2 regions of the Streptococcus anginosus subsp. whileyi MAS624 genome follow, and region 2 is predicted to be linked to the other one. Evidence: predicted binding sites of a transcription regulator. Region 2 holds the regulator's gene; the other holds the start of a gene.
The links. Region 2 encodes Rex, which represses fermentation and respiration genes when NADH is low (regulators of the CRP and FNR family bind a similar motif). Its sites were predicted from a motif close to TTGTGAANTANTTCACAA; they were not measured.
Positions count from the first base shown of each region.

Region 1 (15,958 bases), 890 kb from region 2:
TGATTGTTGTAATGATCGCAATATACAGAGTTGTTGGCAAGAGACTTGGCCATTTAATCTTCCAAAAAACTTGCAGCTCTGTCGCTCCGTCAACACGCGCAGCTTCCACTAATGAATTGTCAATGTTTCCCATAGCAGCAATATAGAGAATAATAGGCTGTCCGACAGAAGTTGTCAACAAAATCACAATAATCGCCATCAATGCCCAATGCTTATCTCCTAGCCAAGAAATATTCTGGTTGATAACATGCCCCGACTTCAGTACGAAATTCAAAATCCCTGACAGCGGGTCGTAAATCCATTTCCATACAACCGTTACAGCTACACTGCCTGTTACTACCGGCAGGAAGAAGACGAACCGATAAAATGACCGTGCAATCGCATTCTGACTATAGGTTTGAGAAGCCACAAACAAAGAGAACAACACAACAATTGGTACCGAACCAATAACGATAATCACCGTATTAATGAGAGATTTAATAAAGACTAGATCTTTAAACATTCGCGAGTAATTGTCCAATCCAACGAATGAAAAGGAAGTCATAGAATAATTAAAGAAACTCGTTACAAATCCCATCACCATCGGTGCCAATACAAAGACAATAAAGAATAATAGAACTGGTGCCAAAAAAGCATAGGAAATCACCGTTTCTCTCATTCTTATTTTATTCACTTTCACATTCAACACCTCATTTAGCTAGAGGAGATACTGACCTCCTCTTTTTGATAAAAAATTCCCTTTTCCTATTTTATGAAACCAACAACAGAAAAAGGGAAATCGTTACATTATTTATTTTTTACTTTTTTTAATGGTTTTATTTGCTTTTTCTGTAAAGGTCTTCAAAGCAGATTCAACTTTTTCATCGCCATTTGAAACAGATTGCAACATTGGGAACCAGAGTGTTCTCATTTCTGCAAATCCATCAATCGTGTTGTAATATGGTGAATAATATTTTGTCCAAGTGCTGATTTTTTCCATCCGTTTGTCATTATATAATTTTCCAAATGAGGAACGGACTGGGAAGGCACCTGTACGAACAACATTTTTTGGCCCCCACTTTTTATCATCCGCAATAAATTTGACAAACTTTTTAGCAGCTTCTACTTTCTTTTTATCTTTATTGTTAAAGATACCAAAACCATTTACAAGGTATTCCAAAGCTGGTTTTCCGTTATCTGATGGGAATGGCACTTCCACAACTTCGACGCCACTGGCTTTCAAGAGTTTAGCTTGGATGCCTTTTTGCGCAGGTGCCCAAAGAACAGTATAAGAAGTTTGTCCATTTGCAAAGTTTTGAATATCTGCTCCACCATCGAATTGAGAGCCGTTTGTCATCAAACCATCTTTAATCCAACTAACTGCTTTATTTAGCCCTTTGACAAAGTTTGGACTGTCTGTTGTATATTTTGTCACTTTATCATCTGTAACAGAACCACTATACAAATTAGCAATGAAAGCACGTGTTCCTTGGTCACCACCTTGACCATTACTGAAGAGCGAGCCAGGAGTATACCCTTTAGCTTTCAATGCTTTTAATACTTTTTCAAAGTCAGCAGTTGTCCAGCCCTCTTTAACAAGGTCTAATACACCAGCTTCTTTCAGCATTTTCTTGTTCAATGCCATGTAAAATGGCGCAGAGCTAATTGGATACATATAGGCTTTGTCACCAGCTTTGCTGGCCTGAATGATTTGATTGTTATTGACATCTTTGACAAAATCATTTGTAAAGAGATCGTTCAATTCTGCCAATTTACCATTTTTACCATATTGAATAATCCGACCCGGTGCGTCAAAGAGGACATCTGGTGCTGTTCCTGCTTCAATCGCCGTTGTGATTTTTTCTGGACCAGATTTGAAATCAATTGTTTCTAGTTTCACTTTAATATCTGGATTGGCTTTTTCAAATGCTTTGATAATTTCTTTTTCATAAGTTCCAACACCATCGTTTGCTTTTTCTTGCGTGAAGACTGGGAAAGCCCACCAAGTAATCTCTGTCTTACCAGAAGAATTACCTGAATCAGCTGACTTGTTTGAACCACCTGAATTTCCACATGCTGCCAAAGATAAAATTGCAGCTCCTGCAACTAACGAACAAAGTATTTTCTTCATCCTCATATTGTTTCTCCTTTTGTTTTATCCTTCTATACGGATAGAGTTGTTCCTAATTTTCACGTACTGCTGCAACAAAACGCTCTGTGATTTCTTTTGGACGCGTAATGGCACCACCTACTACAATTCCTCTAACACCTAAGTCATGAATCGTTTTAGCTTCACTTGGATAATGAATTTTTCCTTCCGCAATAACATCCAAACCTGCATCACATAAATTTTTTATCAGATCAAAATCCGGCCCCTCACATTGCAAACTATAAGAAGTGTAGCCCGACAAAGTTGTCCCTACAAAGTCCACACCCGCTTCTACCGCAGCAGTTCCCTCTTCAAAGGTGCTCACATCTGCCATGAACAATTGATGAAGATATTTCTCCTTCACTTGCTTGATGAAATCCACAATCTTTAAACCATCAAACCGCTCCCGCTTTGTACAATCAAAAGCAATCACTTCAATATCAAGAGCTGCCAGTTCATCAATTTCTCGCATCGTTGCGGTAATAAATGGCTCTTGAGGTGGATAATCTCGCTTGATAATACCAATAATGGGTAGCGAAGTGACCTCTTTAATTTCCTTAATATCCCGCACGCTATTCGCTCGAATACCAACAGCGCCTCCTTGTTCAGCCGCTTTCACTAAAAGAGGAATAACCCCACCTGCATTAGTATAAAGCGGTTCATGTGGCAGAGCTTGACAGGAAACAATAATGCCATCTTTTATTTTGGCAATCAGCTCGTCTTTTGTCATTTTTGCCATAGACAGCCTTCTCCTTTACTATTGTAGATCGATTTTTAAAGCGCCTTCAATCTCACGATGTTATTATAACTATTTTTTAAAGCGCTTTCAACAATATCTGAATTTTAGGTTTTAATTTCTGTAAACGCTTACTTTTTCTTAAATTCTGAAAGTAGTTTCAACAAAAACACCCCAAATGTTAGACATAGAATCTAACATTTGGGGTACTGTTCTACGATAAGCGGAAGAAATACTCTTCAACAATTGAAAAACCTCCCTACTTTTTTGTAGGGAGGCATGACTGATAAACAACTTATTTCCGACGTCCTGGACGTTCTTTGTATCCATAATATGCATCTTCAATGATTTCTTGCATATGGTCAACCATTGGAAGACGAGGATTCGCTGGTGAACACTGATCTTCATAAGCTAAGAATGCTAACTCACGAGAATGTTCTTTCCATTCTTTCTCATCGATTCCTTGATCACGGAAGTTCATTTTAATTCCTACACGCTCACCAAGTTCGTAAACCGCTTTGGCATATGATTCAACGCCTTCTTCTGGAGTAGAAGCTGGAAGACCGAGCAATTTAGCAATATCTTGGTATTTTTCATCAGCACGGTAGTAGTTGTACTTAGGCCATGTAGCTGCTTTAGCAGGGCGAGTACCATTATAGCGAATAACATACGGCAACAGGATGGCATTTGTCCGACCATGAATTGTATGGAATTGTGCACCAATCTTGTGAGCCATTGAGTGAGAAATTCCAAGGAAAGCATTGGCAAACGCCATACCCGCCATAGTTGAAGCATTGTGCATCTTTTCACGAGAGTGGAAATCAGCATTCTTCACAGAATTTTCAAGATGTTCAAAAACTAATTTAATCGCTTGCAATGCCAAACCGTCTGTAAAGTCATTTGCCATTTGAGAAACATAGGCTTCTGTCGCATGTGTCAATACGTCCATACCAGTATCAGCTGCGATAAATCCTGGAACAGTCAATACCAGCGCAGGGTCAACAATAGCAACTGTCGGCGTCAATGAATAGTCTGCAATTGGGTATTTACGGTTATTAGCTTTATCAGAGATAACAGCAAATGGAGTAACTTCTGAACCTGTACCTGAAGTTGTCGGAATACCGATAAATTTCGTTTTTCTGCCAAGCTGAGGGAACTTGAAGGCACGTTTACGAATATCCATGAATTTTTGAACAAGGTCATGGAAGTCTACTTCTGGTTGTTCATAGAAAAGCCACATAACTTTTGCCGCATCCATTGGTGAACCACCACCCAAAGCAATAATTGTATCCGGTTTGAAGGTACGCATCAAATCTGTTCCCTTCATTACAGTCGAAATATCTGGATCTGGTTCAACCTCTGCAAAGATTTGATAGGTTACTTTATTGCGACGAAGTTCTAACTGCTCAATAATGCGGTCAAGGAATCCTAATTCAACCATTGAGTGGTCTGTGACAATCATGACACGCTCTACATCACGACATTTTTGTAGATATTGAATTGAATTGCGTTCGAAGTATGTTTTTGAAGGAACTTTAAACCATTGCATATTATTATTACGTCTTCCTACTTTTTTGATATTCAAGAGATTTACAGCACTGACATTATCACCAACAGAGTTGCGTCCATAAGAGCCACATCCTAATGTTAATGAAGGTAAAAATGCATTGTAAACGTCCCCGATACCACCGAAAGTAGAAGGTGAATTGCAAATCACACGAATCGCTTTTACAGCTTTACCAAATTCTTTTGTCAATTCTTCATCTGCTGTATGAATAGCCGCTGAGTGACCAAGTCCATGGAATTCAACCATTTGACGAGCCTTGTTAATGCCGTCTTCACGAGATTCTGATTTCAAAACAGCGATGACTGGTGACAATTTTTCACGTGTCAACGGTTCTTTTTCGCCAACTTCCTTACATTCTGCAGCCAAAATATTTGTATCTTCTGGTACAGAGAAACCTGCTTGCTCCGCAATCCAAACAGCTGATTTACCAACAATATCTGGATTTAATTTAGCACCTGCGCAATTTTTGCTGTTGGCTTTCACACCAAAGCAGAAATCTTCCAAAAGAGCTTTTTCTTTCTTATTGACAAAGTAAGTGTGATAAGATTTAAATTCTTCAAGAAACTCATTGTAGACTTCTTTATCAATGATAACAGCTTGCTCAGAAGCACAGACCATTCCGTTATCAAATGATTTGGACATCACGATATCATGTGCTGCTTGGCGGATATTTGCTGATTTTTCAACGTAAGCTGGAACGTTACCAGCACCAACTCCAAGAGCAGGTTTGCCGCATGAATAGGCAGCTTTTACCATGGCGTTCCCACCAGTCGCAAGGATTGTTGCAATCCCTTCGTGGTTCATCAAAGCTGTTGTTGCTTCCATAGATGGCTGTGTAATCCATTGAACACAATTTTCAGGTGCACCTGCTGCAATCGCTGCATCACGTACGATTTGTGCCGCATGAGCAGAAGATTCTTGAGCTGATGGGTGGAAAGCAAAGATAATAGGATTACGCGTTTTCAAAGAAATTAATGATTTGAAAATTGCTGTTGAAGTTGGGTTTGTTGTCGGTGTGATTCCACAGACAACGCCGACCGGTTCTGCAATAAGTGTCAAACCAGTCACGTCGTCTTCATCAATGATTCCAACAGTTTTGGTATGGCGCATATTGTTTACCACATGTTCACAAGCAAAGAGATTTTTGGTTGCTTTGTCTTCAAAAACACCACGCCCAGTTTCTTCTAGAGCATGTAAAGCCAGTTGACCATGTGCATCAAGCGCAGCAACAGAAGCTTTCGCAACGATATAATCAACTTGTTCTTGATCTAATTTACGCATTTCCTCAAGCGCAACAAGACCCTTTTGAACAAGTTCATCCACGTGTTTTTGAGCAGCTAAGACTTTGTCTTCTTTTGCTACAGTTTTTTTATCAGCCATATCTTCCTCCAATGGTTCTTAGGATTTTAAAACCCTTGTTAATTTTTTCACAAGATTATTATACCCTATTTTCCTGATATTGTAAACACTTTCACTTAAAATTCACAATCTTTTTATTTTATTTTGTGAAAACCTTTTAAAAACGCCGCTCTAATCACGTTTTTACAATCTATATTGTGAAATAAATATAAAATATTTATTTCACATACTTTCTCTGAAATTTGTTGAAATACAGCAATCAATAAGAAAGCGCTTTCTTGATTTAGGCCTTCATTTTTTGCTGTAAAATCACCAAATAATATTTAATATGAAAAAACTCTATGAACACTAAATCCATTCACAGAGTTTCGACTGTTATTCAAAATATAAAGCTACTTCTTTACACTTCCTTTTTTCGTTGCCTCATCAATCGTTTGTTTGATTGTTTGAGCATAGAGCTCACCGCCCTTGGTGATTGTTGTTGTCTCTGAGCCAAAGTGTACATAATCAGTTCCGTACCAAATTTCTGGGTGTTGGATAGCAGTTTGATACCAATCCGCCACAAATACATAATCGTATTTTTTCGCCAATTCCAATTCATACTGACGTGTCTTAACTGCCAGGCTAGAAGCATTATGTGCTGTCCGACCATCATACGGCGTCACTAAAACCAAACGATGTCCTTTCGGTAGTTTCTCAATAAATTGATTGAGCAAACTTTCGTAGTTATCAACCGTATTAGTTCCTAAGGCTAAGACCACTGTCTCCAGAAGTACTTTGTTTGAAATATCAGTTTGATAGACTTGCAAGCCCGATTCTAAGTTTCGACTGACTGCTGCATCCACTTGAATTCCCGGCATAGCCTGCTTGAGCCATTCACTTGCTCGCAAAGCTACCGAATCTCCGATAACTGTCGTACCCTTTGCTACGTTGTATTGACTGGCACTCACATTATCAGCTTGGGTACGAGTGATCTGCATTTTACTGTCAGCTTGATTTAACCCATTGACGAGCAAATTTTCTTCAAAGGCACCAATTTTCGGAGCAGTCATGATCATGACAAAAGCAACCAGTGTTAATGGAATCAAACTATAAAATACAGGCGTTGTGATTTGCTTGATGTCCATCTTCAAGCCAAATATTTTTGGCTCCCTACCTGCTAATGTTGGCTCTAACAGATAGAAAGAGAAAGCCGCCAAGGCAAAGGAAAGCACGGTTGTTAATAGAACTGCCCATCCATTGCCCATCAATTGGGAAAAGATGATGTAAAACGGCCAATGGAACAAATACACGCCATAGCTCGTATCCGCAATAAATGTGATAACGGGCGGCTCATCAACATGCGGCGTTTTATCGTGGAGCACACGCGTTGCTAAAATCATCACGACTGAAAATACCGTTGCCAAAAGGAAACCAAATAGATAAGTCAATAAATTATCAAATCTCAAGAGGAACGTTAGTAACAGCAAAGCTGCAAAACTACCACCAAGTAGATAAAAGGTCTTTTTTAAATCAAGCGCCTGCTCCATTTTACGAAAAGGTGCTCCCAAATCACTCACACCCGAAAGTGTCGCTAGGATACTTCCTGCAAAAAACGGGAAGATATGCGTGAAACTTGAAAAGTAAATCACAGAAAAGTTTGAAGAGAAGAAGCTTCTGACAAACATAGAAAGAAAACTAATCAAGAATAAAGCAGATGATAAAAGAAAAATCATTCCACGAAATTGCCCAACGGTTTTACTTTTTTTCGCTAAAAACCAAGTAGCCACACCCCACAATAGATAGTAGTGCATTTCCAAGGCCAAACTCCATGTATGTACAAAAAGATGCGGGATAAACTGACTTTCATAATTTCCGCCAGATAAAATTTCAAAAAAGTTTGTCACAAACCCTAGAGCCGCAGCAATCTGTGTGCCAATACCAGCTACAAAATCTTTCCGAATCAACACTGTAAAAGGCATGACAATCAAAACCATCAACACAAGCGGTGGCACAATCCGATAAAAGCGACGTTTCAGAAAGCCTCTGAGATCAATTGCCTTACTTCTAGCAAATTCATCAATCAGGAGTGATGTAATCAAAAAGCCTGAGAACGTAAAGAATATATCCACACCAATAAATCCACCAGGAAAAGCCTTCTGAAAGAAATGATAGAGTAAAACTAGGAGTAATCCTGTTATCCTCACTAATGAAAACCATTTAATGCGCATTTTGATAAATCCCCTGTTTAAACTTTCCCTTGTAAACAACATTATTTTCTGTTGTTAATTTACCTTGTCCTTCAGGCTGACCGTTAACAAAATTACCCTCATATTTCCAGCCAGTCTTAGCAGTAAATGTTCCTTGTCCATCAAAAGTGCCATTTCTAAAATGACCTTTATAGACATCACCATTCTTAAAAGTCAATGTTCCTTGACCATTCATTTTCCCACGGACGAGACTGCCATTATATTTGATTGCTCCTTTATCCAAGGTCAATGCCCCTTGACTGGGAATACCTGATGTAAAAGCCACCATCGCTGATAGGACAATAACCGTTACTGCTAGCAATTCCAAGTTATGCCTTGTGAGATAAATTTTGTACTTTTCGTAAAATTCTTTTAATGTGTCCATTCTCTCCACTAATCTTCGCTCTTTATGCGCTTAATCCATTTCTGACAACCTGCCAAAACAAGCCGGTAAGTCTCGTCAAAATCACCTGTGTACCAAGGATCTGGCACACTTCTCTCTTCAAATTGAAATACTTTCTCCAGATATTTTCCCGGTGCGATTTTCCTCAAATCTTGAAAATTGGATTCGTCCATTCCTATAATATAATCAAAGTCTACAAAATCCTGCTGTGAAATTTGTTGAGAAGTTTTGCTTTGGTCGTAAGGAATGGCATATTTCTTAAAAATCGCCTGCGTTCCCGAATGGATTGGATTCCCATGTTCCCAATCCGAAGTCGCACGACTTTCAACATAAACACCATCTGTCAAATCTTTCATCACAAATTCTGCCATTGGACTGCGACAGATATTTCCCAAGCAAACAAACACAATTTTTTTCATAGCATAGACCTCTTTACTATTATAACAAAATCTAAAAAAATAGGAATTTAAACCCCTGAGAATTTTTGAATTCTTTTAAAAGCACAAAAAGCCGCCGATTGGGCGACTCTTATAGGGAGATTATTATGAAAAAGAAAAGTTTTTAGGAGTTCAAGTTAAGTTCTTCTCAACTTGTAATTATAGTATACCGATTCTGACTTAAATTTTTCTTAAAGATTTTACTTTTTTCCAAAAAATTTTAAAGAAATTCAATTTGAAGATTGTTCCACTTCTTCTGCCAATCTTTTTTCTGTATTCTCATATTATAGATCTGTCTCCTGTCTGCATCTTCTAGGAAATGCGGAGTGGGCTGAACACGAAAATGGAGAATATCGTCTAAACCATAGGGAGCAAAGAATTCCAGCTGTCCATTATCCAACAAACGTAAGCCTACAGCTGTACAGCGCTCTGGATATTTACTCATGGCATCTTGCGAGCTAGTATAAGATTGGGTATTTGGACTGTGGATATGCATATAGACTTGATTCTTGACTTCCCAATGGTAATGTGGAAATTCTCGCTTGAGCCGATTTTCAATGTTGAGTGTTTCCTCATAAGAAACATCTGGGTCAAAGAAAATCACATCCACATCCGTCTCTGTATCAAAGCCGGGCTTGTCCGACAGGATATTCCAGATGAAATTTCGCACCGAACCAGCACAAAGCCAGCTGTCTTTCAATTGCAAGTCATAGATAATCTGTAAGATAGTCATCATATCTCGGTCTGATGAAAACGCATGTAAAATCTCTTTTTCGGACAGCATGTTATTTCTCCAAATATTCATAACCCAAATGCTCGTAAGCTTTACGAGTTGCCACGCGCCCTGTTCGAGTTCGCATAACAAATCCTTTCTGGATTAAATAAGGCTCATACATGTCTTCTACCGTTTCCTGCTCTTCTGCGATATTGACAGACAGAGTCCCCAGACCAACTGGCCCGCCGCCATAAACCTCAATCATGGTCTTGAGAATCTTCTGATCCACATAATCTAAGCCTTCTTGATCCACATCCAGCATCGTCAGCGCTTGATCAGTAATTTGGTCATCAATTAGTCCGTCACCCATAATCTGAGCAAAATCTCGTACACGCTTGAGAAGTCGATTGGCAATCCGAGGCGTGCCCCGGCTACGCAGTGCTAATTCTTCAGCTGCTTCATGAGTAATGTCCATTTCAAAGATTTCTGCCGTTCGCTCCACAATCTCGGTCAAATCTGCTTCTGCATAATATTCCATGTGACCAGTAATGCCAAAACGAGCCCGTAAAGGATTGGACAACATACCAGCTCTGGTCGTAGCGCCAATCAAGGTAAACGGTGGCAAATCCAAGTGAACACTACGACTGGTCTCGCCAGAGCCAATCATAATATCAATGTAAAAATCTTCCATAGCGCTATAGAGCACCTCTTCAACAGACATAGGCAAGCGGTGAATCTCATCAATAAAGAGAACATCTCCCGGCTCCAAATCGTTCAAGATTGCCACCAAATCGCCCGCTTTCTCAATAACTGGACCCGAAGTTTGCTTGAGATTGACTCCCAGTTCATTGGCAATGACAAAAGCCATAGTGGTCTTTCCCAACCCTGGAGGTCCAAAAAGCAACGTGTGATCTAGCGCTTCATCTCGCATTTTAGCTGCCTCAATGAAAATTTTCAGCTGATTTTTGACCTTGTCTTGCCCGATGTATTCTCGTAAATACTGGGGACGCAATGTGCGCTCAACGAGCTCCTCGTCTCCCATCAATTCATTATCCAAAATTCTACTCATAAATACTATTATAACAAAAAATCAGATTAGTAAGTTGGTTTGACCTTAGATTTTACAAATAGAAATCGAAGGGAATGAGATTATGATAATGTTTGATGATACTAAATGTCTTAAATCAAAAACGACAGAAATGTACTGACCCCAAAAAGTTAGACCATTAATTTATCCGAAGGATTTAGTTCTGTATTGCACAGGACTAAGTCCTTTTAGTTTTACCTTAATTCGTTTATTGTTGTAGTAATCAATATAGTCTACAATAGCTTGTTTCAATTGGTTAAGCGACTGAAACGACTTCTCATAACCATAAAATATTTCGGATTTCAGAATCCCAAAGAAGGACTCCATCATACCGTTGTCTGGGCTGTTGCCCTTGCGTGACATGGATGCTTGAATTCCCTTACTCTCTAGGAACCGATGATAAGAATCGTGTTGGTATTGCCAGCCCTGGTCGCTGTGTAAAATGGTATTTTCATAGTATTTCTCTGTAAACGCCTGTTCCAACATACTCTTCACTTGTTCTAAATTAGGAGAACAAGAAAGATTAAAAGCAATAATTTCGCTGTTAAAGCCATCTAAAACAGGCGATAAATAGAGTTTCTGAGTGCTATTTGGAATGGCAAACTCGGTCACATCTGTATAGCATTTTTCCATCGGCCTTGATGCTTCAAACTGACGTTGAATGAGATTCTCTGCCTTCTTGCCAATCTCTCCTTGGTAGGAAGAATACTTTCGTTTGCGACGAATTCGAGCTGTTAGACCAAGGACTTTCATCAGACGTTGAACTTTCTTATGATTCACTGTAAATCCGCGATTTCTTAGTTCAAGAGTAACTCTCCGATAGCCATAATTTCCTTTATGGTCATTATAAATGACCTGAATTTCTGTTTTAAGCTCTTTATCTTTATCAACCCCATCCAGTTGCTTCAACTGATAATAGTAAGTTGAGCAAGCTAAACATGCTGTTTCAAGAAGTAAATCTAGTCGAAATCCTCCTGAAACCATTTCTCTAACTGTCTCTGCCTTTCTCGCTCTAGGGCTTCGTCCCTTTCCTCTAACTCTTTTAACTTTTTTAGGTAGGCCACCTCAGTCCGTAAGCGTTCGTTCTCCTCCTGGAGTCGTTCTAATTCTGTCATCTCTTCCCAAGTTTTCTTCCGTTTACGTCCCATTTTAGCTGGTCTCCCTCTTGTTTTCTCAACAATAGTATACCCGTTTTTCTTGTATTGTGCTAGCCAGTTAAGAAGTATCGTACGACTTGGAAGACCGTATTCAAGAGAAACTCTATCTTTAGTCCAGCCTTCATGTAAGACTTTATTAATCATTTCTTGTTTTAATTCTGGAGAATAGTAACGATTTTTTCCTTTTTTGACGAACTCCATTCCGTAACGATCAATCAATTTAATCATGTACCTAAGATTAGAATTGTTTATCCCAAATTTATTTGAAAGCTTCTCTAAGCTATATCCTTGTTTTCTAAGTTCATAGATCTGAACTTTATCCTCATAGCTCAATTTCATAATAAAACACCCCAAAAGTTAGATTTTTTCTGTCTAACTTTTGGAGTGCAGGTCAGTACTGCCGTTTTTAATATTCATTTTCATTTGCTTGTTGCATGATAAATGGTTGTGCTGGTAAAAACCTCACCTGCTTTCAAGATAACATCAGCTTTCAGGTCGCTGTGAACGGCATCTGGTAGGGCTTGGGTTTCAAGAGCCAAGCCATTGTGTTGAATCATGGATTGTCCATTTAAAATGACTGTATCATCTACAAAGTTTGCTGAGTAAGTCACTAGGCATGGCGCACTTGTTTTAAATGTCAAAAGGCGACCGGATTTAGGATCGTACAAGGAACCTGCTTCTTCCTCTCCTTTTTTCAATGCAAACGGATGATCCAAGCCGGACACAATCTGAATCTGCTCATCTTGATTGGCAAAAATATCTTTAAAAGCCACACCTTTTGTTAGATCTTTGACAAACCCCCGCTCTGAATCTGGCATTTTAGCAGGCACGCCGTCCGGTGCGATTGGAAATACACCTAAGGTATTCAACTGCAAGATACAGTTATCAATTGGTTGGCTGAAATCACCTGATAAGTTGAAGTAACTGTGATTGGTTGGATTGACCAAGGTATCTTTGTCCGTCTGAACTTGGTAAGAAATCTCTAACTCACCTAGTTCCGTTAAAGTATAAGAAACCCAGACTTTCAGATTTCCCGGAAAACCACCCGTTCCATCTGCACGTTCGGTATAGAAAGTGACGCCTTCATTTGTGACTTCCTCAACTTGAAAAATAGCACTGTCCCAGCCAGTAGAACCGCTATGATTGCAATTTTCTGCGTTGTTGACTTCTAACTGATAGGTTTCGCCATTCAGCTCAAACTGTGCTTTTGCAATCCGTCCTGCAACTGGTCCGACGCTTGCACCATATTTAGGGCTGTTGCCTACATAGGCATCAAAATGATTAAACCCCACCACGATATTTGCAAATTCATGATTTTTGTCCGGAGTGACATACTCTAAGACAGTTGCACCGTAAGTCATGACTTTCAAACGATAGCCCAAGTCATTTTCAAATGTGTAAGCAACAATATCTTTTCCTTGAAATGTTCCAAAAATAGCTTCTTGATAAGATTTCATACAACTTTCCTTGTTTTTATTACAAATTTAGGTTTGCCTATTTTAAATTTTTAGCTTTTCCGTCCACGAAACAGCTGTTTCACGTAAAACACGATTCAAGTCTTCAATATTTTGACGCCCCGCTTCATCTAGCCAAGCTTTAGCTGCATCTGTTCCTTGATCTGCAAAGACCGTAACTGCGTCTTTCCAAGTAGCACGTCCGCAAAGGACACCGTTAAATTGAGAACCTGCTTCATGCGCCACTTTGAGCGTTCCCTGGAAAAGCTCTGCGCTAACTCCAGCACTCAGGAAAATAAAGGGCAGGTGAGTTGCATCAGACTGCTCTTTGAAAAATGTCTTGGCTTCCGCGAGGTTGTAGACAGCTTCAACTCCGCCTTTCGTAAACCCTTCGACAAAATTCATATTGACCGGTACTTCCACTTTCAAAACATCAACATTGTAGCGCGGATTTGAAAAGAGTTTCATGGCTTCATTGACCTTGTGCGGTTTCACTTTCGCATAATCTGCATCTACTACATTATCACGCTTTGCATCATACGTCAATATTTCAAGGAAATAAGGAATGTTTTCTGCCACACATTCACTTCCTACGCGCTCTACCCAGGCTTGCTTGATGTCGTTGATTTCAGGCTTATCATCTACATCATAGTAAATCAAAACCTTGACCGCGTCAGCGCCCAACTCTTTCATGCGTTTGGCTGACCAATTTGGTAGCAAGTCTGGCAAGCGACCTTCTGTCGTCGCATCATAGCCTGTTTTTTCATAAGCAACAATAAGACCGCATTCTGGCGCACGTAATTTGGTAGCAGGTACACCGAATTCTGGATCCAAAAGGATAGAAGTTGCATACGGAGTCAACTGACTGGAAATCAATTGTTTAAATTCAATGAGCGCTTCATTTCCTGATACAGCATGTGCGCCACTTGCCAGCATTTTTTTCAACGAACCTCTCTGGTCAATCGCCAAAGCTCCAATAATGCCATTTTCATCTGAAAGTTTTTTTAAGTGTGCTAATTTTTCGTGACTAATTCTTAATTTTTCCATGGATTCCTTCCTATTCTTTGTCAAATGAGTGAATAATAACACCCTGCACAACACGGTTGACGGTGCCTGTCGGAGACGGTGTATCTGGACGATTGTTCACCTTGAGGGCTGTCAACAAAGCAAATAATTGACCATAAACAATATAAGGGAATACGCGATAAATATCATCTGCTAGCTGTTGACTAGAAAAAATGACTTGTTCAACATTTTCCAAATCTTCTTTTTGATCTGTCAATAGAATCACCTTGCGGGCAATCTCATCTCCGGCTACTTCTCGTACTAAGTCAAGGTCGTATAATTTGGTGTAGGAATCTGTCGAGCCAAACACCACAACGACCGTTTCTTCATTCACTAACGATTTTGGACCGTGACGGAATCCGACTGGGCTTTCATACATCGTCGCCACTTGTCCTGCGGTCAATTCCAAAATTTTCAGCTGAGCTTCATGCGCCAAGCCAAAGAAGGGACCTGCTCCTAAGTAAATGACACGGTTGTAATCTAAGGAAACAATCTCTTGAATCGCTTCTGCTGAGTCCAGCACTTCTTGACTCAATGTCATCAATGCAGAAACTTTTTCGGCTTTTGCAACCAAATCTGCTTTATAAAAGACGAGCAAGGCTGTCAACATCATAGACGTAAAGCTCGATGTCATGGCAAAGCCAGCATCATTTGACGGCGAAGGTTGGAGCAAAAGTAAATTGCGTTCATCACCATGTGCTTGCTGCGCTAACTTCCCTTCTGCTGCACATGTAATTGTAATTTGGTACAGTTCCTCAACCAAGTCCTTTGCCAAATCAACTGTTGCCACACTCTCTGGCGAATTTCCGCTACGGGCAAAAGAAACCAAAACAGTCGGTATTTCTTTGTGTAAATACGCCAAAGGATTGGCTACAATATCCGTTGTTGCAATGGCGTTGAAATTCCACTTGCGTTCATCATACAGCTTTCTAAAATAAGGTAAAAGCGTATCTCCGACATAGGCTGATGTTCCAGCCCCTGTCAAAATAACCTTGATATAGTCATGCTTTTCATCAATACCATTTAGAAACGCTACAATCTCATCAGCTTGTGCTTTATAATTTTCAAAAGCCGTCTGCCAAACCTGTGGCTGTTGATAAATTTCTCTCGTGGTGATTTCCGCACCTAATTCAACTAATTTTTCCTTTGTATAATTGAGCATATTTCTCCTTTCTGCTTTGCAGATGTGATGTTTTCTATTAACCAAAAGAAGGGGGCGGGAAATAAGGATTTCTAAGAAATCCATTTTCTTATCCCCTCCTCCTTATTATACCAAGTATGCGCTTTCTCAGCCACTATTAACTGGATATATTTTTATTCATCTTCCTCATCATTCATTGCTGCCAACATATCATTGACCTTCACAATGTATCTGTTTGCTTTTTCAATATATTTCGCTTCCACACCAGTCAAGGCAGAATTGATAAATTCTATCACCATGGGCATATTCATTCCTGCATAGAGTTCAATTTGAAGTCCTTCCAAAATAAGGCGACTAACGACATTACAAGGTGTTCCTCCAAGCAAATCAGCAAAGACAATGTAATCATCTAGCTCTTTTACAGTCGCTAAAAATTTAGCCGTAAAGTCGTCTATTCCTTCTTCCGGAAGCAGAGGAACTG
Region 1 covers NZ_AP013072.1:46,470-62,427, forward strand. The annotation lists gene ANG_RS00225 (carbohydrate ABC transporter permease) at 1-679, opposite strand, end outside; gene ANG_RS00230 (ABC transporter substrate-binding protein) at 791-2,116, opposite strand; gene ANG_RS00235 (N-acetylmannosamine-6-phosphate 2-epimerase) at 2,163-2,867, opposite strand; gene adhE (bifunctional acetaldehyde-CoA/alcohol dehydrogenase) at 3,160-5,811, opposite strand; gene ANG_RS00245 (acyltransferase family protein) at 6,183-8,000, opposite strand; gene ANG_RS00250 (MORN repeat-containing protein) at 7,990-8,403, opposite strand; gene ANG_RS00255 (low molecular weight protein-tyrosine-phosphatase) at 8,412-8,840, opposite strand; gene ANG_RS00260 (nucleotidyltransferase family protein) at 9,079-9,642, opposite strand; gene ruvB (Holliday junction branch migration DNA helicase RuvB) at 9,644-10,642, opposite strand; one part of gene ANG_RS10755 (IS3 family transposase) at 10,805-11,715, opposite strand; one part of gene ANG_RS10755 (IS3 family transposase) at 11,715-12,156, opposite strand; gene ANG_RS00280 (aldose epimerase family protein) at 12,237-13,274, opposite strand; gene lacD (tagatose-bisphosphate aldolase) at 13,317-14,318, opposite strand; gene ANG_RS00290 (SIS domain-containing protein) at 14,329-15,498, opposite strand; gene ANG_RS00295 (PTS sugar transporter subunit IIA) at 15,651-15,958, opposite strand, start outside.
Region 1: adhE (bifunctional acetaldehyde-CoA/alcohol dehydrogenase) is a predicted target of Rex. The motif match lies at 5,847-5,864, and genes of this name have one in related genera.

Region 2 (15,958 bases):
TTCCTGATGCAGTAGAAGTGTCAGCTGGGTCAGCAGCAGTACTTCTTATCTTTATTTTGATCTTTAACCTTGGAGCTCGTAAGCTCGGAGGTTATCTGCATAAGAAATTAACATCTGCCTAAAAGGAGAAGAAATGACAGAATATAACTGGAATGAAAAACATATTGTTACTTTTCCTGAGGAAGAGGTTGTTTTATCAACGAAGAATTTGCATGTTTACTATGGTAAAAACGAATCCATTAAAGGGGTTGATATGCAGTTCAAGAAAAATAAGATTACAGCTCTTATCGGGCCTTCAGGTTCTGGTAAATCAACCTATCTTCGCAGCTTGAATCGGATGAATGATACGATTGACATTGCTAAAGTCACTGGTGAGATTTGGTATGAAGGTATTGACATTAATCGCCCAGATATCAATGTCTATGAAATGCGGAAGCATATCGGAATGGTCTTTCAAAGACCAAATCCTTTTGCTAAATCTGTTTACCGCAACATCACCTTTGCGCATGAACGTGCCGGTGTTAAGGATAAGAAAATCTTAGATGAAATTGTAGAAACATCTCTAAAACAAGCAGCTCTGTGGGAACAAGTAAAGGATGACCTTCATAAATCTGCTTTGATGTTATCAGGCGGTCAGCAGCAACGTCTCTGCATTGCCAGAGCCATTTCCGTGAAGCCAGAAATACTTCTAATGGATGAACCTGCTTCTGCACTCGATCCAATCGCAACAGCGCAGTTAGAAGAAACGATGTTAGAGTTGAAGAAGAACTATACGATTATCATCGTGACCCACAGCATGCAGCAAGCGGCGCGTGCGAGCGATTATACTGGTTTCTTCTATCTTGGTGATTTAATCGAATATGATGAAACTGCCAATATTTTCCAAAATGCTAAGTTACAGTCTACGAATGACTATGTTTCTGGTCATTTTGGCTAAGAAAATTGCTGCTTAATTAGAATTTATTAAAGGATTATCAGAATGACAGAACCTATTTTACAAATCAAGGACTTGTCGGTTTATTATAACAAAAAGAAAGCTCTTAATAGTGTATCATTGGATGTATTGCCTTATGAGATTACAGCTTTGATTGGTCCTTCTGGGTCGGGAAAATCAACCCTCTTAAAAGCAATTAATCGCATGGGTGATTTAAATCCAGAGGTGACAACGACAGGCACTGTAATTTATAACGGGCACAATATTTACAGTCCACGGACAGATACGGTGGAGCTTCGCAAAGAAATTGGAATGGTTTTTCAACAGCCCAATCCATTTCCAATGACGATTTATGAAAATGTTATTTACGGTTTGCGAATCAATGGCGTTAAAGACAAAGAGGTACTAGATGAAGTAGTTGAAACATCATTAAAAGGAGCATCTATTTGGGATGAAGTGAAAGATCGTTTGAATGATTCAGCGATTGGCTTGTCAGGAGGTCAGCAGCAACGTGTCTGTGTGGCTCGTGTTTTGGCGACAAGTCCGAAAATCATCCTTTTAGATGAGCCAACATCAGCACTTGATCCCATTTCTGCAGGAAAAATTGAAGAAACACTTCATGGGCTGAAAGATCAATATACAATGTTACTCGTGACCCGCTCAATGCAACAGGCTAGTCGTATTTCAGATAAGACAGCTTTCTTCCTAAATGGCGATTTGATTGAGTTTAATGCCACGAAAGAGATGTTCCTCAGTCCGATTCATAAGGAAACGGAAGATTATATCACAGGCAAGTTTGGTTAGAGATTGTAATTGTTCACTACAATATTGTGGTTATTTTTAATGTTTTGGAGATTGCTGATTCTCCCTATATATAAATGCACATATACTTGTAGACAAGAATTATGTAAAAAGATGGATTTTCGTATAAAATTCTTTAGATCTTAGGAAAGGAAAATTTATGCTTAGAGTACAATTTGAAGAAGACTTAGCAAAACTCCATAACCAATTTTATGCAATGGGAAATGAAGTTTTGTCACAGATTAATCGCACAGTTCGCGCATTTGTGACCCACGACCGCGAATTAGCAAAAGAAGTAATCGAAGAAGACGCAGAAGTGAATGAGTATGAAGTAAAGTTGGAGAAAAAATCTCTGGAAATTATTGCTTTGCAGCAGCCAGTTTCACAAGACTTACGCACAGTTATTACAGTTTTGAAAGCAAGTAGTGATGTGGAAAGAATGGGCGACCACGCTGTTTCCATTGCACAGGCGACGATCCGCATGAAAGGAGAAGTTCGCATCCAGTCTGTTGAGGAAGAAATCAGCAAGATGGGGCGTGATGTTAAAAACTTTGTGGAAGCAGCGCTTGATCTTTACCTTAATGGCGATGTGGACAAGGCTTACGAAGTAGCTGCTATGGATGAGAAAATCAATCAGTACTTTGATGATATTCGAGACCTAGCAACGCAAGAAATTAAGTCAAATCCAGATTTGATTGTGACAGGTCGTGATTACTTCCAAGTTATTTCGTACTTAGAACGTATTGGTGATTACGCCAAAAATATCTGTGAATGGGTTGTTTATTTTGAAACAGGTAAAATTGTTGAAATGTAAATACTAACTAAAAAAATTTGAGAATCATTTCTCAGATTTTTTATTTTCCTCTTCTTTTTCCGAATAAGGATATGAGGAGGTTTTTTATGTATAGTATTTCATTTCAGGAAGATTCTTTGTTGCCAAGGGAACGTTTAGTTGCAGAAGGTGCAGAACAATTGAGCAATCAAGAATTGTTATCCATTCTTATCCGCACGGGCAATAAAAAAGAAACTGTTTTTCAAGTTTCTCAACGAATTTTATCAACTATTTCTAGTTTGAATGATTTGCGCAATATGACGCTACAAGAATTGCAATCAATCTCTGGAATTGGTCGTGTCAAAGCTATTGAATTACAAGCTATGATTGAATTAGGACAGCGAGTCAGTAAGGCAGAATTGATTACGCAAGAGCAAATTTTAGGTAGTCAAAAGCTGGCGAAAAAAATGCAACAAGAATTGGGGCATAAGAAGCAGGAACACCTTGTGGCTTTATATCTGAATACTCAAAACAAAATCATTCATCAGCAGACGATTTTTATCGGTAGTGTGTCAAGCAGTATTGCAGAGCCACGAGAAATCCTGCATTATGCTGTAAAACACATGGCGACATCCATTATTTTGGTGCACAATCATCCGTCAGGAGCTGTACTGCCAAGCAAAAATGACGATGAAGTGACCAAACATGTAAAAGAAGCGTGTGAATTAATGGGCTTCATCTTACTGGATCATCTCATCGTCGCAGAGAAAGATTATTATAGTTATCGCGAAGAAACAGACTTGATTTAAAGTCTATTGACAACATAGTCAAACAGCATTCGATCTTTAGGACGTGTTTCAAATAAGAATTCTGGATGCCACTGGACTCCCAGATAAGCGATTTCATCAGTTGTTGTAATGGCTTCAATGGTGTTATCTTTCGGATCACGGGCAATGACTTCTTTTCTGCTAAATCTTTGATACTCTGATGATGGAAAGAGTTGATATGAGACACTTCGCCGTAAATCTTTTCCAAAACAGAACCGGATTTAGTGACTAGTTTTTGAGTAGTATATTCAGCAGAACTATCTTGCCAATGGTGCTCAATATCTTGATAAAGAGTTCCACCCATTGCAACATTAAACAATTGCGTACCGCGGCAAACGGTAAAAATTGGTTTTTGTTGCTGGATAGCTTCATGGATTAAGGCTAATTCAAACAAATCACGCTCCAAATGGTAATCATCACTGTCAATTGTTTTTTCTTCGCCATAGAATTGTGGTGATACATTTTGCCCACCCGTTAGGATAAGTTTGTCAATCATCTGGATGTAGCACCGTGCCATATCTGCATCTCCAATCGGCAATATGATAGGAGTTCCACCAACTTCTTTTACGCCCTCTACAAATCCTTTAGCAGCATAGCTCATGATGGCAAATTCGTCTTCAGGGTTGGGTCTTTCATTTCCAGTAATTCCGATAAGGGGTTTCTTCATAAATAAATATCTGCTCTTTCTAATTATTTAATACCCTTTTTTCATAAAGTAGAGGAGTGTTTGCAGCTCACTTGTCAAGTCAACATATTGAACAACAACATCTTTTGGAACGGTTAAGTGAACGGGTGAGAAACTGAGAATACCTTTTACGCCAGCTTCTACAAGGATAGTTGCCACTTCTTGAGCTCTTGTACTTGGAACCGTCAAAATAGCGGTCTTTACATCTATATCTTTTAGTTTATCATTTACTTGTGAAATGCCATAAATAGGAATCCCGTCATTTGTAGTCGTTCCAACTTCAGGATGATCATCGGTGTCAAATGCCATAACAATCTTCATTTTATTACGTTCATGGAAGCGGTAGTGGAGTAATGCGTGTCCCATATTACCGATACCGACTAACATCACATTGGTAATAGAATGATCATGAAGTAAATCAGCAAAAAAATTCATGAGTTTTTTTACATCATAACCATACCCACGACGACCTAATTCACCAAAGTAAGAAAAATCACGACGAACAGTTGCAGAATCAATCCCAATTGCATCTGCGATTTGTTTTGAATTGGCTTTTTCAATTTTTTCGGAATTAAATCGTTTGAAAATCCGATAATACAGAGAGAGCCTTTTAGCAGTTGCGCGTGGAATGGTTGTATTTTTTTCAGATTTCACAAAATCACATCCTTTCAAAGACTATTTTATAGAAAGTTTGTGAAAAAATCAACTTATTTGATAAAAATAGAAAAGGAGTAGGACAAAATCAAAGATTTTTGGTTTGTTTCCTACTCTTTATTGTTTTACTAATGATTTAAAAATGAGTTTTTAAGCTATTTGTTTATTGTTCTTGTTTAGTGAAAATACCACGTTCTACCAAGCTATCCATTAAGAAATAAAACTTTTCTTGAATGATGTGATTGTCTTCTGATTTAAAAATATTCACTAACCGAAGGCCAGATTTGTCTGTGATGTTGATTTTTACACCTGAAAGGTTTTTGTTGATAATGATTTTCAACAAAAAGCCGTCTCCACTATTGGGAACATTTTCTAATAAGCGTGTCAATTCGTAATTTCCAACTTTGGTTTCAGCAAATGTGTTATCACGCAAAGTAAATTTTTTTACGTTTTCTCCAAGAGAGTAGCTGTATGGGCAATCTTTTAAGTGAATAGTGGTCTGAAAAGCCATCTATTTATCCTCCTAAAATTTCTTTTAATGTTGTAGTAAATTGTCGAACTTCTTCTGAAGTATTTTGTTCTGAAAAGCTAATGCGGATAGATTCCTTTAATTGCTCTGAATCACTACCATACAAAGCTTCAAGAACATGACTGGGCTCAACGGCACCTGCTGTACAAGCAGAGCCAGTTGAGATAGAGATTCCAGCTAAGTCTAAACGCATAAGTAGTAAGTCATTAGCTTGTTTAGGAAAGCCGAGATTTATTACATAGGGGAGTGCATGAGAATCATTATTTATATAGTAATGGATTCCGTCAAGTTCAGAGAGAAGTTGCTGTTTCAAACTTTCAACATGTTCCATGTTTTCTTGGTAGCAATTGAGGCTCTCCTTTAGAGCTGCAACCATACCGGCAATAGCCGCTAAATTCTCAGTTCCTGCACGTCTTTTATCCTCTTGATCTCCACCGTGTAAAAATTTGTCAAATTTTACATGATTGAAGTACAAGAAGCCGACTCCTTTAGGACCGTGAAATTTATGAGCCGATGCACTCATGAAGTCAATTCCTAGTTCTTCAGGATACACAGGTAATTTGCCTATAACTTGCACAGCATCCACATGATAAGCAGCGGGATGATGTTTCACAATGTCAGCAATTTCTTTGACTGGAAGCATATAGCCTGTTTCATTATTGGCGTACATGGTTGAGACAAGTATTGTATCTTCTCGAAGGGCTTCTTTTATCTGTTGAGCCGTAATCTCTCCATTTTTAGGTTGGATATAAGTAGCTTCAAAGCCAAATTTATCCACCAGATATTCAATCGTTTCAAGAACCGAATGATGCTCAATAGCAGTAGTAATAATGTGTTTTCCTTGATCCTGATGGGCTAAGGCATATCCTTTTATGGCTGTATTGTTACTTTCTGTTCCACCAGATGTAAAGATGATATGTTGACTATTAGTATGAAGCAGTTCAGCAAGCTCTTGTCGGACTTCGCGAAGAATTTTACTAGCAGCTCTTCCGTGGCTATGAATGCTAGATGGATTGCCAAAGGTATTTTCCATAACCTGTGTCATAGCAGTAATAGCAGCTTTTGACATGGGAGTTGTTGCTGCATTATCGAAATAAATCAAGATTTCTCCTTATTTCTTTTTATTGTAAGCAAAGAGAGGACTAACTGGCTTTCTTTTATGAATACGAACGATTGCATCTCCGATTAGCCCACTTGCAGTAATGTATTGAACATTTTTCGGAGTTTTTTCTTTCGTTGCAACTGAGTCAGTAACCAGGATTTCTTTGATAGGAGAGTTATCTAACTTTTCAGCGGCTCCCTCAACAAATAAACCATGACTAGAAACTGCATAAATCTCTGTTGCACCTTCACGTTCAACGATTTTTGAAGCTTCCGCAAAGGTACGTCCGGTATTTAAAATATCATCAATGAGAATAGCTTTTTTGCCAGCAACATCTCCGATAATGTATCCTTCGTTACGATGAGAATCGTCTTGTGCATAGTCAATAATCGCAATTGGAGCATCTAAATGTTCTGCTAAGCTTCTAGCACGTTTAACACCAGAGTTTTTGGGACTGACCACAACTACGTCCTCGCCAGACAAGCCTTTTTCGCAGTAATGTTTGGCAAAAAGAGGAACGGTGTAAAGGTTATCAACAGGGATATCAAAGAAGCCTTGAACTTGGACAGCATGCAAATCTAGGGTTAGAACACGATCAACTCCTGCTTTTACCAACATATTTGCTACGAGCTTGGCTGTAATTGGTTCGCGAGGAGCGGCCGTTCGGTCTTGACGAGCATAGCCAAAATATGGCATCACAACATTGACAGAATTAGCGCTGGCGCGATTGCAAGCATCCACCATGATGAGAAGTTCCATCAAATGATTATTGACAGGAAAACTTGTTGATTGAATGATAAATACATCAAAGCCACGCACACTTTCCTCGATGTTTACTTGGATTTCTCCGTCTGAAAATTGACGTGATGAAAGTTTTCCAAGAGGCACATCAGCAGCTTTAGCGATTTTTTCGGCAATATCGTGATTGGAATTTAGTGCAAACAACTTCATCTGTGCTTTATCCGTCAGTATATCCATCATAACTTATTAAGACTCCTTTTGATTTCTACACTCCATTTTATCAAAAAATAAGTAAAATTTCAGCTTTTTATTCATAAGTTTTGAGCAAATCTTGCAACTTTAGGTTTTGCATATTTATAATGGATATGATGAGCTTGTAAAAAGCACTCGAATTGTTCTTTTCCAGTTTTTGCATCTGTCACTTCCAGCTCTAATTCGTAGTCTGTTTTGTCAAAATAATGATTTTCATCAAGTGCCATTAAGCCAATAGTGGTTTCTTTTTCATAGCGAATAGTTGTTAAGCTCCCTAGCACCTTTAATTCATCGAGATTGATAGCAGCGTGAGTCAGCAGGGTGCGTATTTCTCCTTCAGGTAGCACACATGTATTGATGAGTGTGTGACACTTTTCTAAAGTAAAAGATTGATTGTATTCCATATTACCGACCTGTTGCGGAATTTTCAAAGTTAATTCGGCACGATTGTCAAAAGCACGAATTCGAAGTGCCATTTTTGCATCTCGGATTAAAAAGTCGGCTGTGTCAATATAGTAGTTTGTCTGTTTGATAGCAGATACATCAGAAAACAAGGGGAGCAGTTGTTGGTGCTCATTCTTTGTCAGAAGTGTTTTGTATTCAATTTCTAGGTGGTTCATTTTCCAATCCTTTTCTTTTGTTTGAAAGCGATTTATGTTATAATAAGTATTGTGTTTATTTTATAAAAAAATAAGTAAAATGACAAGGTGATAGTATGGAAGTAGAATGGGAAGAGTTTCTGGATCCTTATATTCAAGCGGTTGGTGAGTTGAAAATCAAACTGCGCGGGATTCGCAAACAATACCGAAAACAGAAACAGCATTCTCCGATTGAATTTGTAACAGGTCGTGTAAAACCGATAGAAAGTATCAAAGAAAAAATGGCTTTGCGTGGGATTAAAGAGGAAAATCTAGCGCAAGATATGCAAGATATAGCTGGTTTGCGTGTAATGGTTCAATTTGTGGATGACGTAGAAGAAGTTTTGGATGTTTTGCGAAAGCGCCACGACATGCGGATTATCCAGGAGCGAGACTATATTAAAAACCGTAAGGCTAGTGGTTATCGAAGCTACCATGTCATTATTGAATATCCTGTTGATACAATTAATGGCAATAAAATCATTTTAGCAGAAATTCAAATTCGTACTCTGTCCATGAATTTTTGGGCAACGATTGAACATTCTCTGAATTATAAGTATAAAGGAGAATTTCCAGATGAGATTAAGAAACGTTTGGAAATTACAGCAAAAATTGCCTATCAATTAGACGAAGAAATGGGAAAAATTCGCGATGATATTCAAGAGGCACAAGCTTTATTTGATCCAATTAGTCGTAAATTAAATGATGGCGTAGGAAATAGTGACGATACAGATGAAGAATACAGGTAAAAGAATAGGGATTATCAGTAATCGCAGACGGCAAAGTCAAGAACTTTGTCGCCAATTAAAACAAAAATTAAAGCAAAATCATTTTATTTTGAATGATAATAATCCTGATATTGTCATTTCAATCGGTGGCGACGGGATGCTTTTGTCAGCCTTTCACAAATATGAAGATCAGCTAGACAAAGTTCGCTTTGTTGGTGTTCACACAGGACATTTGGGCTTTTATACAGATTATCGAGATTTTGAGTTGGACAAACTAATTGATAATTTAAAATTAGATACGGGCGCAAAGGTGTCCTATCCGATTTTAAATGTTAAAATTTTCCATGGAAATAATGAAATTTGTATAAAGCGTGCATTAAACGAGGCGACAGTCAAGCGTTCTGGACGAACAATGGTCGCTGATATCATTATCAATCAAGTGCATTTTGAGCGCTTTCGTGGTGATGGCATTTCAGTATCAACTCCGACAGGAAGCACAGCTTACAATAAATCGCTAGGCGGAGCTGTTCTCCACCCGACTATTGAAGCTCTTCAGATTGCAGAAGTTGCAAGCTTAAACAATCGTGTGTTTCGGACTTTGGGCTCCTCAATTATCGTTCCTAAGAAAGATAAAATTGAAATTATGCCGACTTGGAATGATCGACATGCAATTTCGATTGACAATCAAAATTTTATGATTAACAATATTTCTAAAATTGAATTTCAAATCGATCAACATAAGATTAACTTTCTTGCTACACCGAGTCATACGAGCTTCTGGAATCGTGTCAAAGATGCCTTTATCGGCGAGGTGGAGGAATGAGGTTTGAATTTATCGCAGATGAGCATGTGAAAGTCAAAACCTTTCTAAAAAAACAGGAAATTTCCAAAAGTTTACTTGCAAAAATTAAGTTTTCTGGCGGGGATATTCAGGTAAATGGCAAAAAGCAAAATGCCATTTATTTGTTAGATATTGGCGACAAAGTTGCCGTCGATATTCCTGCAGAAGAAGGTTTTGGCAGTTTGCAAGCTGTAGAGAAAGATTTAGAAATTGTCTACGAAGATGCACATTTTTTGATTTTGAACAAGCCATCTGGTATAGCAAGCATTCCTAGTGTGAATCATTCTAATACAATGGCAAATTTTGTGAAGGCTTATTACATTGCAAATCATTATGAAAATCAGCAGATTCATATTGTGACTCGTTTAGACCGTGATACGAGTGGTCTGATGTTGTTTGCAAAACATGGTTATGCTCATGCAAGATTGGACAAACAGTTGCAAAAGAGAGTCATTGAGAAGCATTATTATGCTTTGGTCAAGGGTTCGGCACCGTTAAAGCCAGAAGGAGATATTATTGCTCCCATAGCGCGTGAAGATAGTAGTATCATTACTCGCTGTGTGGCAAAAAATGGAAAATATGCTCATACGAGTTATAAAGTTTTAGCGCAGTATGATGACATTTATCTCGTGGATATTCACCTTCATACAGGACGGACACACCAGATTAGGGTTCATTTTTCTTATATTGGTTTTCCGCTCTTGGGAGATGATTTATATGGTGGGAGTATGACTGACGGAATAACGCGGCAAGCGCTTCATTGTCATTCATTGCGTTTTTACAATCCATTCCATGAGAAAGTTGTGAATAAATCAAGTCCTCTTCCGGAAGATTTTAAAACAGTTATTCAAAAATTAAGCAATAATTAAGGAGTAAAACATGAAAATTTTTGAAACAATTCGTGAAACATTGCAAGACAAAGAAGTGAAGATTGTCTTACCAGAAGGTGAGGAACCACGTATTCTTCAAGCTACTAAACGTTTGGTAAAGGAAACAAGTATCACACCTGTTTTATTGGGAAATCCTGAAAAAATTCGTATTTATCTTGAAATTGAAGGTGTGACAGAAGGTTATGAAGTCATTGACCCTCAAAATTGTTCATGCTTTGAAGAAATGGTTGCAGCTTTTGTAGAACGTCGTAAAGGAAAAATCACAGAAGACGAAGCGCGTAAATTATTGAAAGAGGATGTCAATTATTTTGGTGTAATGCTTGTTTATCTTGGTAAAGTACAAGGTATGGTTTCTGGTGCGATTCATTCTACAGCAAGCACGGTTCGCCCAGCTCTTCAAATTATCAAAACACTTCCTTGGGTTTTTCGCACATCTGGTGCCTTTCTCATGGTTCGCGGTGATGAACGCTATGTTTTCAGTGATTGTGCAATCAATATTGATCCAGATGCTAAAACATTAGCAGAAATTGCTATTAACTCTGCCTTGACCGCGCAAATCTTTGACATTGACCCTAAAGTGGCTATGCTGAGTTATTCAACTAAAGGTTCTGGATTTGGTGAAAAGGTTGATAAAGTCGTCGAAGCAACGAAACTTGCGCAAGAAATGCGACCAGATTTAGCTATTGACGGAGAGTTACAGTTTGATGCAGCTTTTGTGCCTAAAACGGCAGAATTAAAAGCTCCAGGCAGCAATGTAGCTGGTCAAGCAACTGTCTTTGTATTTCCTGGCATTGAAGCTGGAAATATCAGCTATAAAATGGCAGAGCGTCTCGGCGGCTTCTCAGCAGTCGGTCCTATTTTGCAAGGATTGAATCATCCAGTAAACGACCTTTCACGTGGATGCAACGCTGATGATGTTTATAAATTAACATTGATTACTGCCAGCCAAGTAGTTGGTCATTATTAGAAAGCCAAGACAGAATCCAGAATTCAAGTTCTGGGTTCTCTTTTTATTTTGTGTTATACTAAAGTCATATCTCAATAAAAATGCTGATGTTGTATCTTGGGTATTTATAAGCTATACCCGTGGTGCTAGTTAAGTTCAAAATAGCTCAAATTATAAGTCAATAGGATTTGTTCAATCCTCAGTTGTAGTCCAGCTACTCCTCTGGCAAAGGTGTGTTCCATATCAAAGAGAGCACATAACTCAGAAAAGCGCGTTTCAATGGTTCTCCTCATAACTAGTAATCTCCAGTTGTTATGCTGGCTCGCGCTTCCCATATTCTGACGTAAGGGCGTCCATAAATGATACCCTCTCTGTTTCAACCGATCTTTAAGAGCCTGACTGAGATACCCTAAATCTGCTAAAATCACAGATTGTTGGCAGCCTTCCAATAAATCCTCCACCACTTTGATATCATGAACAGAAGCTGACGTGACAATATAGTTCAGAATATAACCAGATAAGGTAACGAGCATGTGAACTTTAAAACTATAGAACCATAAGTGTTTTGACGCATTGTAGCCAATGTCTACCAATCCTTCGAAAATACTTGCTCTATGGTTACGAACAGACTGACAAAGTGGTAGGGGAAAACTGTCTACGATGGCAATCGTATTGGGGGAGATTTGGTCATTCATCGCCTGACGAATGAGTTGTAGCAACCAAATCAACTGCCTTGAACGACGATTGAAGCGACTTCTTTCCAGAAGTCGGCCACAGGGAGACGGTAGCACTATTGTCCAAACTTGATGTCGACAAACATATAGATGTTGAAATTAAGCTTGATGAGCTTGATTTGACAAGTGCTGAAAGTAAAGCGACTTATGCACAAATCAAGGAATATATATTGGAAAAATTTGATTTAAAGGTTTCGACACTCTATATTGCACAGATTAAAAAGAAATGTGGAATTGTACTGAGGGAGCATTATAATAAATCAAAAAAAGAGAAACAGGTTATTCCACAATGCACACCGGAAAAAGAGGAAGCTATCATGGATGCATTAAGGCATTTTAAAATGATTTAGTAGAAATGGAGGGTATTTATGAGGTGGATATTAAAGATAATTTTATTTCCAATAATATTACTTCTATCAATACTAATTTCTTTTCTAAAATTCATAATTAGTGTTAGTAGAATGATTCTAGGAATATTATCGTTCTTAGTGGTATTGGGTTCGCTTTCAGCCCTTATACAAAAAGACACAACTACCTTTATTCAAGCACTGGTAATAGCATTTTTGATAAGTCCCTATGGACTGCCTAAAATTGCATTATGGGTTACAGCATACATTGAATTTGCAAGGGATAGATTGAAAGAAATATAAAGAAACTAATGAGGTGATAGAGAAAATACTATCGCCTTTTTTCATGCCAAAAATTGAAAAGAAAGGAGGGGATGATGTGAGTATGTATTTATTTGACGAGCAGCCTATTATTGCAAATAAAGCATTGGCAAGAGCATTAGGGTTAAATGAAGCCTTAGTATTGCAACAGATAAACTATTGGATTGAGATAAATAAGAAGTCCGGTAAAAACTATCATGATGAGAAATATTGGACATACAATTCTATAAGGGCATGGCAAGAAAATGATTTTGACTATATGAGTGTTGATACAGTAAAAAGAACTTTTGCCAAACTTGAAAAGGCGGGTTATCTTTTGGTTGGAAACTATAATAAAGATCCAAGAGATAAAACAAAATGGTATACGATAAATGATGAAAAATTAGAAGAATTATATCTTGAATTGAATAAGAAAAAGCTGGAACATGAAAGAAGCATTTTAGAGAAAGAAAGTCAAAATACCATGCACAATGCATTAGGGCAAAATGCACCAATGGAATATGGCAAAATGCACCAATGCAATGATGCATATAGCACTGATGCATTCAATGAAAATCTACCAACGCATTATGGCAAATTGCATGAACCGTTACCAGAGATTACTACAAAGAATTCATCAAAGAATACTTCATATATTTCTTCAGGGGCTTCCTCCCACCTACCCATCTATGAAGATAAAGATTTGTACACGATGGGCGGATTGGATGGAGGGAATAAAAAAATAAAATCATATCAATCCTGTTTAGAAGAACTTAGAGAAAGTACAGGATATAACGAACATATGGAATTGGGAAATAAGATTATTGCACGAACATACGATGAAATTATTAGAGTTTTAGCTGATGTAATGATATTAAATGCAGATGATACAGTTACTATCAACCAAACAAAGTTACCGGCATCTATAGTTCAAGAGAGGTTTAGAAGTTTAAATTCATCGCATATGGAGTATCTTGTAAATGCGTTATCAGAAAATGAAGCCAAAATAAGAAATGTTAGGGCATTTATTCTAACCGCAGCATACAATGCACCAAGTAATATGGATGCCTATTATACTGCGCTTGTTAGTTATGATATGAGGGAAGGAGGACTTTGATGATAAATGAGGAAATTGCAAATAGAGTAGTAAATATTGAAATAAATGTTTTAAAAGCAACATATCAGGAGATATTAAATCATATCAATAAATTACATCAACGATCAAAACAATATGGAGGCTTAGGAAAATTAGTTAAGGCTGAAGGTAGTGAAGTGAAGCTCAAAGATATGGTAAAGAAAGGTCAGCTCGAAGAAATTCCGGTTGAAGAAGCAGAGCTTAAAGAACTGAAAAAAGAAATGAACCGATACGGAGTTAAGTTTTCAGTCATGAAAGATAAAGAAAGTGGGAAATACTCAGTATTCTTTCAAGCTAAAGATATGAAGGTTATGGACAAAGCATTTAAGCACGCCCTGTCAGAATCGGAAAAGAAAACGGAAAGAAAAGAATCCATCCATAAGAATATTGAGAAGTTCAAGGAGATGGCTAAAAACTCTGTTTTCAAAGATAAAATCAAGAATAAACAAAAGGAGCAGAGCCTATGATAGCTAAGATATTAAAAGACATCAAAGGCTTATTTCAGGTGCAAGATAAGGCAAAGTTTGTAAAGCAGAACATTCCCTATCTTGCATTTTTCTATTTAGGAAACATCTTTGCCCATCATGTGAGAGCTTATGTAGGTGGCGATATTATTGACAAAATCTTTCAAGGGATATTAGAGCTTAATACCATGAGTTTTATTCCGAGTATTTATCCGGTGGATATACTCACAGGAATTGGTATAGCTACTTTAATCAAATTCATTGTCTATACTAAGAGTAAAAATGCGAAAAAGTTTAGACAGGGGAAAGAGTATGGTTCAGCAAGATGGGGAACGAAAAAAGATATAGAACCATACATGGATGAAAAGTTTCAAAACAATATCTTACTTACCCAAACAGAAATGTTAACCATGAATGGCAGACCGGCAAATCCAAAGTATGCAAGAAATAAAAATGTACTTGTAATCGGTGGTTCAGGAAGTGGAAAAACCCGATTTTATGTCAAACCTAACTTAATGCAGATGCACTCGTCATATTGCGTAACCGATCCGAAAGGAACGATAGTCCTTGAGTGTGGCAAGATGCTTGAGGATAATGGCTATGAGATTAAAATCTTAAATACTATCAACTTCAAAAAGAGTATGAAATACAATCCCTTTGCCTATATCCGTTCTGAGAAAGACATTCTGAAATTGGTGCAGACAATCATAGCAAATACGAAAGGAGAGGGCGAAAAAGCAGGTGAAGATTTTTGGGTCAAAGCTGAAAAGCTCTACTATACAGCCCTTATCGGCTACATCTTCTATGAAGCTCCAAGAGAAGAAAAGAACTTTGCAACACTTCTCGATATGATAGACGCTTCAGAAGTTAGAGAAGATGATGAAACCTATATGAATCCGATAGACAGACTCTTTGAAGCACTGGAAAAGAAAGAGCCTACACACTTTGCAGTGAAGCAATATAAAAAGTACAAATTGGCTGCCGGAAAAACGGCAAAATCTATTCTTATCTCTTGTGGTGCAAGGCTTGCTCCATTTGATATTAGGGAACTTAGGGACTTGATGAGTGAAGATGAACTTGAACTTGATACACTCGGAGATAGAAAAACTGCACTCTTTGTTATTATCTCTGATACAGATGATACCTTTAACTTTGTAGTATCCATTATGTACTCACAACTTTTTAATCTCTTATGTGATAAGGCAGATGATGTATATGGCGGACGATTACCTATCCATGTGAGATGCTTACTTGATGAATTTGCAAATATTGGTTTAATACCTAAGTTTGAGAAGTTAATTGCCACAATCCGTTCAAGAGAAATATCCGCAAGCATCATACTTCAAGCACAATCTCAGCTAAAGGCGATATATAAGGATAATGCAGATACAATTGTAGGCAACTGTGATAGTACCTTGTTTCTTGGTGGCAAGGAAAAGACCACATTAAAGGAACTTTCTGAAACGCTGGGGAAAGAAACTATCGATCTTTACAATACATCGGAAACAAGGAGCAATCAAAAGAGCTTTGGACTTAACTATCAAAAGACAGGTAAAGAGCTGATGAGCCAAGATGAGATTACGGTCATGGATGGTGGAAAATGTATCTTTCAGCTTAGAGGCGTCAGACCTTTTCTTT
Region 2 covers NZ_AP013072.1:1,279,557-1,295,514, reverse strand. The annotation lists gene pstA (phosphate ABC transporter permease PstA) at 1-122, shown strand, start outside; gene pstB (phosphate ABC transporter ATP-binding protein PstB) at 134-937, shown strand; gene pstB (phosphate ABC transporter ATP-binding protein PstB) at 980-1,738, shown strand; gene phoU (phosphate signaling complex protein PhoU) at 1,896-2,549, shown strand; gene radC (RadC family protein) at 2,636-3,316, shown strand; partial or broken gene ANG_RS06590 (gamma-glutamyl-gamma-aminobutyrate hydrolase family protein) at 3,313-4,001, opposite strand; gene ANG_RS06585 (redox-sensing transcriptional repressor Rex) at 4,029-4,673, opposite strand; gene ANG_RS06580 (DUF1831 domain-containing protein) at 4,837-5,184, opposite strand; gene ANG_RS06575 (cysteine desulfurase family protein) at 5,189-6,304, opposite strand; gene ANG_RS06570 (ribose-phosphate diphosphokinase) at 6,314-7,273, opposite strand; gene ANG_RS06565 (CYTH domain-containing protein) at 7,357-7,917, opposite strand; gene ANG_RS06560 (GTP pyrophosphokinase) at 8,013-8,684, shown strand; gene ANG_RS06555 (NAD kinase) at 8,668-9,486, shown strand; gene ANG_RS06550 (RluA family pseudouridine synthase) at 9,483-10,373, shown strand; gene pta (phosphate acetyltransferase) at 10,384-11,361, shown strand; partial or broken gene ANG_RS06540 (IS982 family transposase) at 11,487-12,119, opposite strand; partial or broken gene ANG_RS06535 (23S rRNA (uracil(1939)-C(5))-methyltransferase RlmD) at 12,092-12,424, shown strand; gene ANG_RS06530 (CD1845 family protein) at 12,443-12,724, shown strand; gene ANG_RS06525 (DUF6017 domain-containing protein) at 12,801-13,838, shown strand; gene ANG_RS06520 (PcfB family protein) at 13,838-14,323, shown strand; gene ANG_RS06515 (VirD4-like conjugal transfer protein, CD1115 family) at 14,320-15,958, shown strand, end outside.